2 linked regions of the Vreelandella piezotolerans genome follow. Each later gene encodes a partner of the first gene's protein in a complex. Links are inferred from orthologs where the notes say so. Each region holds a gene or a part of one and is shown on either strand. Other genes may lie near its edges.

What was found.
Region 2: the proteins of dnaX (region 1) and GYM47_RS10400 are in contact, whole or in part, in a cryo-EM structure (PDB 8GIZ), measured with the Escherichia coli proteins. The link is inferred for Vreelandella piezotolerans from one-to-one orthologs.

The regions. Positions count from the first base shown.
Region 1 is NZ_CP048602.1:1,364,660-1,367,862, reverse strand. The notes cover bases 131-3,016. They hold dnaX (DNA polymerase III subunit gamma/tau), read right to left. Parts: upstream 2,624-3,016; coding sequence 638-2,623; downstream 131-637. Other genes in these bases: grxD (Grx4 family monothiol glutaredoxin), read right to left, coding at 2,784-3,016; GYM47_RS06320 (YbaB/EbfC family nucleoid-associated protein), read right to left, coding at 263-589; recR (recombination mediator RecR), read right to left, coding at 131-259. In the rest of the region: more of recR, read right to left, coding at 1-130; more of grxD, read right to left, coding at 3,017-3,134. UniProt on the Escherichia coli protein: Part of the beta sliding clamp loading complex, which hydrolyzes ATP to load the beta clamp onto primed DNA to form the DNA replication pre-initiation complex.
Region 2 is NZ_CP048602.1:2,258,851-2,262,080, reverse strand. What follows is about bases 122-3,034. They hold GYM47_RS10400 (DNA polymerase III subunit delta'), read left to right. Parts: upstream 122-1,042; coding sequence 1,043-2,026; downstream 2,027-3,034. Other genes in these bases: GYM47_RS10390 (TatD family hydrolase), read left to right, coding at 2,421-3,034; GYM47_RS10395 (PilZ domain-containing protein), read left to right, coding at 2,050-2,385; tmk (dTMP kinase), read left to right, coding at 399-1,052; mltG (endolytic transglycosylase MltG), read left to right, coding at 122-350. Outside these bases: more of mltG, read left to right, coding at 1-121; more of GYM47_RS10390, read left to right, coding at 3,035-3,230. UniProt on the Escherichia coli protein: Part of the beta sliding clamp loading complex, which hydrolyzes ATP to load the beta clamp onto primed DNA to form the DNA replication pre-initiation complex.

The sequences.
Region 1 (3,203 bases):
ACTCGACAACACAAAGTAGCGCATCGTCTCTGCGCGGACTCTCACACAGCGCACATATCTCGGCTTCAGTCAGCGTTCGACAGCGCTGGCAATAACCGACCTCATCGATCGCTTGCTGGATCACGGCGGCCAAACGCTTACCCCCCGGGCGCTCACGCTCCAAGAGATGCATGGCCATACGTTGAGCCGTTTTCGGCCCAACGCCGGGCAGCACGCGAAAGGCGTCCATCAATTGCTCGACAAGCGGAGAAAAACGCATGGTTTAGAAGGGCATCTTAAAGCCAGGCGGTAAATTCAGGCCGGCCGTTGCTTCTTCCATCTTCGCTTTAGAGTTGGCTTCTACTTTGCGAACGGCATCGTTCACTGCGGCGGCCAGTAAATCTTCCAGAAGCTCCTTGTCTTCTTCCAGCACGCTAGGGTCAATCGTCACATCGATGACATCGTGACGGCCGTTCATGGTGATTTTGACCATCCCAGCGCCTGCCTCACCATGTACCTCCGCCTGAGCGACTTCTTCCTGTACACGCTGCATTTTTTCCTGCATTTCTTGGGCTTGCTTCATGATGTTGCCCATTCCGCCTTTGAACATGCGGTGTTCTCCTCAATCATTGAAACGGATAAAGATAGCCGGTGGCCATTAAGAGCGTGCCGCTGGCGTCGGTTTGACGGACGACTCAATGAGCGTAGCCCCAAACGCCTGCTGTAGCTTCTGGATATTGGGGTCGTGATGCAATAGATCAACTGCCTGTGCGTGGCGCTCCTGCAGCAGGCGTTCTTCTTGCTGGCGAGGCGTTTCCAGCGCCGTGTCTAGCTCGGCGACGCTGAACTGAAGCTTTCTTGTCAACCCCAACGCCTTGAGCGCACGCTCGATTCGTCCATTGTGCACATCGGCTTGCATGGCCGACTGACTGGGGTCGAGCCGCAGTATCACGGTCTGCCCATCATCGCTCTCCAACTGGCAATGTGCCGCCAAATTGCGCGTCAAGCCTCCCAAACCCAACGCGTCAAAATGGGCTAACCACGTCTTATGGTCCCAACGACCAAGCTCGGTCACGGGTTCGGGTGTGACTTCAGACGTCGCAGCAACCAAAGAGGCGTCATGTGGCTCTGGCTCTGGCTCTGGCTCTGGCTCTGGCTCTGGCTCTGGCTCTGGCTCTGGCTCTGGCTCTGGCTCTGGCTCTGGCTCTGGCTCTGGCTCTGGCTCTGGCTCTGGCTCTGGCGCGAGCGTAGCCGTATGTTCCACTTCTTCAAGCGACCAGGGCGGGGGCTCCGACTCGTCTCGTTCGGCGCCAGTCGGCAAAGACAAGGCCGAGCCCGCATCATCCTCATGAGCCGCTGAAGCCTGCACCTCAGCAGGCGCTTGGGGCGAGTCCCCGGCGACTACGGATGCAGGCTCAGGCTTTTTTGTGCTAGATCCGTCGACAGAAGTAGCGGTCTCGGTTGATGCCTCGGCGGGTGCGCTCGTATCGGAGGCGGGCTCGCGGCGTAGCGGTAACGGCGTTACCGGCGGTTTCGGCACGCCCTGGGGGCGGAAGGCCAGCATACGCAACAAGGTCATTTCCAAGGCGCTGCGCAAATCCGGGGCATGCACCATGTCGCCACGTCCCTGAATACCAATCTGGTAGTAGAGCTGAATGTCTTCGGCGGTAAAACGGCTGGCCAACTGCTGGATCTGCGCACGATCACCGTGACTGTTATCCACAGCATCGGGCACCATCTGCGCCACGGCCAAGCGATGAAGAGTGGCCGTCAGCTCGTCTAGCACGGCGGCAAAATCCGGCCCCTGTTCGGCCAACTGCGCCACTTCCGCCAACAGCTTCTGCACGTCCACATCTGCCAAGGCATCGACGAGCGCGAGCACATGGCGATGATCCAGCGTACCCAGCATGGCCGCCACATCGGCGTGCCGAACGGCGCCTTGGCCGAACGCAATCGCTTGATCGGTCAGACTCATAGCGTCACGCATGGAGCCTTCGGCGGCTTTGCCCAGCAGCCACAGCGCGCTCTCGTCGTAATCGACGCCCTCTTGCCCCAGCACGTAGGTCAAATGCTCGACGACACGCTCAGGCGGCATGTGCTTGAGCGTAAACTGCAGACAACGTGACAAAACGGTGGCCGGGAGTTTCTGCGGGTCGGTCGTCGCCAGCAGAAACTTGACGTGGGGCGGGGGTTCTTCCAGCGTTTTCAGCAGCGCGTTGAAACTGCTGGTGGACAGCATATGTACCTCGTCGATGAGATACACTTTATAGCGCCCTTGTGTAGGCGCGTACTGGACATTATCGAGCAGCTCGCGGGTGTCTTCCACTTTGGTACGCGAGGCAGCATCGACTTCGATCAGGTCGACGAAGCGCCCCTCGTCGATGGCTTGGCAGCTATCACACTGACCACAGGGGGTCGAGGTAATGCCTTCGTCGCCGCGCCCATTCGCCGTGCAGTTGAGGCACTTTGCCAAGATGCGCGCCAGGGTGGTTTTGCCGACGCCTCGCGTGCCGGTAAAGAGGTAGGCATGATGCAAACGGCCCTGGTCAAGAGCATTGACCAGGGCGCGTTGAACATGGGCCTGGCCCACGAGCTCGTGGAATGTACGTGGCCGCCACTTGCGGGCCAGAACCTGATAGCTCATTGAGCAACACTTCCTTTGGCGGGCTGACAATCGGTGCGACGCGGCCCATCGTGAACCGCGTTTGCTAAGAGTAAGCGCTTAGTGATTGCGCACCATTCTAGCGGCTGCACCGCAGCCCGCCAACCGCCGGGCGGTCTTCAAACGGCTTGTGGCATCACGCTCAAGCGTTTTCACCACCTTCGGCGGCTGCAGCGCGCTGGGCGGCTTCTTTGACGAGTTTTTCCAGCTCGCCGTTTTGATGCATTTCGACCACGATATCGCAACCGCCAACCAGTTCGCCCTCTACCCACAGTTGCGGAAATGTCGGCCAGTTGGCAATTTTGGGAAGTTCTGCACGGATATCCGGATTGTCCAGAACGTTGACGAAGGCAAAGCGCTCACCGCAGCTCATCAGCGCCTGAACGGTCTGCGCGGAGAAACCACACTGGGGCAACTGAGGTGTGCCTTTCATGTAGATCAGAATCGGGTTTTCGCTGATTTGACGCTGAATGTTTTCGGCAGTCGTGCTCATGATGTGCTCCTAACGAGTGTTGTGTTCCGCGCCAGTCTACGCCATCCGCTCACTGGCTTTAACCCCATG
Region 2 (3,230 bases), 890 kb from region 1 along the record:
CCGGAGCGCCGGAAGAGCGTCGGGAAATTGCCGGCGTTTTCAAGCGGCGTATGGAGCGCGGCATGCGTCTTCAAACGGACCCTACGGTCATTTATGGAATGGGCGAGCGCTACGAAGGGCGGATTACCCGTGCCGACCTGAGGGAAGCGACTCCCTACAACACGTACGTGATCGATGGTATGCCGCCGACACCCATCGCCATGCCAGGGCGTGCCTCGTTGGAAGCTGCGGTGAATCCGCAACCTGGTGAAACACTCTACTTTGTGTCGCGGGGAGATGGCACCCACCATTTTTCACGTACCCTGCGTGAGCACAATAATGCCGTCAACCGCTATATTCGTAATCGTTAAATCGCTGCCATCGACCAAGATGGCGTATCAATTGAGTAAGGGGCAGCAATGAGTAAGCGTGGGCGCTTCATCACGCTGGAAGGCGGTGAAGGGGTCGGTAAGTCGACCAACGTGGCGTTCGTCGAAGCGTGGCTGACATCGCGTGGAATCGATGTGGTGCGCACGCGGGAACCCGGAGGCACGGCGCGCGCGGAGGCCATTCGCGAGCTGTTGCTAGACCCTGCGCCCAACGAGCCGCTCAGTGTCGATGCGGAGTTGTTGCTCGTCTTTGCCGCCCGTGCACAGCATTTGGCGGAGAAAATTCTGCCAGCCCTGGCGCGCGGCGCCTGGGTGGTCTGTGACCGTTTTACCGATGCGACCTTTGCCTATCAGGGCGGTGGGCGAGGTATCGATACGTACCGAATTGCTCAGCTAGAAGCATTCGTTCAGAAAGGGCTTTCTCCTGATTTGACGCTTTTGCTCGATATGCCGCCTGACGCTGCCAGAGTGCGGCTAGAGGGGCGTTTACGCGATCTCAATACGCAGCGTGACCGGTTCGAGCAAGAGCGTGTCGAATTTTTCATGGACGTTCGCCAGGCTTACCTTGAGAGAGCTGCATCTGCTCCGGAGCGTTTTGCTCTCATTGACGCGGCCCAGCCGCTGCAAGACGTTCAAATGGTGCTGGGTCGTGTGCTGGAAGAGCGGGTTGCGCAATGGCAGTAACCGGCGTCTTGCCCTGGCACCACTCGACCTGGCAGCAGTTGGTGCGTCTGGCCGATAGCGGACGTTTGCCCCATGCGCTGCTGATCAGCGGTGCTCACGGCGTCGGCAAACAGCAGTTAGCGGAGGCGCTGATCGCCAGAGCGTTGTGTGCAGCGCCAAGCGAGCAGGCCTGCGGGCAGTGTCATAGCTGTGCCATGCTGGCGTCAGGCTATCACCCTGACTTGCTGCGGGTGTCGCCGGAGGAGGGGAAGCGTCAAATTCGTATCGACCCTATTCGCGATGTGAATCGGTTCGTGTCGCAAACGGCGCAGCAGGGCGGTTATCGCGTCATTGTCATTTCCCCGGCGGAAGCGATGAACGTTGCCGCGGCCAATGCGCTGTTAAAAAGCTTGGAAGAGCCTGGCGACAAAACGCTCTTTATCCTGCTCTCGGACGTGCCGTCTCGCACGTTGCCGACCATTCGCTCACGCTGTCAGCAGTGGCCACTGGCCAGCGTAGCGTTCGAGGCATGTAAAGGCTGGCTGACGCAGCATCTGGGAGGTGATGAGGCGCACTTTTGGTGGCGTGTCTCCGGTGGTTTACCGCTCTTGGCAGTGGAGCTTGCCGCTCCCGACGAGCGTGCCCTGAGGCATCAAATTCACGACTGTTTCGAGCAGTTAGTGCGCGGGGCAGAGCCGGTATCCGAGGCAGCAAGGTTGGACCGCCAGGCGATCGATGCCATCTTATGGTACGGTATCGCTTGGCTTGAGGACTTGATTCGTCTGGGGCTTTCCGGCGAGCAGAGCGTGTTGCACAATCCTGATTTGGTGCCACTCTACCGACAGGCGGTAAAAAACGGTCGCGTTCAAGACTGGTTCCGGCTGCTGGATTATGCCCGAGAGCAGCGCCGCTTGTTCGCCGTAGGGGCCAACCCAAATCCCCAACTCGTTTTGGAAGCGTGGCTAGTTCGCTGGTCTGCGCTGCTACGCTCCTAACCACTGGTTGTAACGAGGTCGTGATGGCTGCCCAAAAAGCGCTCTCTTTGACGATACCGGATGTACCAACGCTGTTGTCCGCCTACATGCCCTTTTTGGACCGAGGTGGGATTTTCGTACCGACGAAAACACTCTACAGCCTGGGGCAGTCGGTCATGCTGCTGCTGACCCTGCCAGGGGAGAGTGAGCGTCTTTCGGTGACAGGACAGGTGATTTGGATATCTCCCGAAGGCGTGAGCGGTCGGCGTATGCCGGGCATCGGCGTTCACTTCAGCCAGCAGGATTACTCCGTTCGCGACCGTATCGAGACGCTGTTGGCGGGCCAGCTCGATAAAGCGCCCCCTTCATTTACGCTTTAATTCAGCGATTTTTCTATACACTCAAAGAGCCCTGCATGTTTGTCGACTCTCACTGCCATCTCGATCGTTTATCGGAACATACCCACGGTGGCGACGTAGCAGCCACCCTGGCCGCTGCGCGTCAAGCGAACGTTAGCCAGTTTCTCGCGATTTCGACGACGCTGGAGGAGCTGCCTGGGCTGGCCGCCATTGCCAGAGAGCACCCTGACGTTGCGATCTCCGCCGGTCTGCACCCGCTGTATCAGGCGGCGCACGAACCCAGCGTGGACGAGATCGTCGAAGCTGCCGAGCAGTATGGCGCGGTGGCCATTGGCGAGACCGGGCTGGATTATCACTACCAGGAGAGCGTACCGCTAAGCGTCCAGCATGAGCGCTTCAAACGGCACCTAATGGCCGCAAGCGAATTAGAACTACCGGTGATCATCCATACCCGTGAGGCGAAAGACGATACGTTGGCGCTGCTGCGGGAACACAGCAATCCTCAGGTGGGGGGGGTGATTCACTGCTTCACCGAAGATCTGGAGATGGCCCGGGAAGCCGTGCGGCTGGGTTTTTACATTTCGCTTTCCGGTATTATCACCTTCCGTAACGCTGCGTCACTGCGTACGCTGGCACGCCAGCTTCCACTGGATAGGCTGCTCATCGAAACCGACAGCCCCTATTTGGCACCCGTTCCCCATCGCGGAAAGCCCAACGAACCCGCGTGGGTCGTCGAGGTGGCTGAGTGTATTGCCCGTGAACGAGGCATCAGCGTCGATGAAGTTGCGATGCAGACGACGGTGAACTTCTACCATCTTTTCCGGGCTGCCGTGCCCGATGCGCCTGCCCATGTGAAAGAGGCGCTG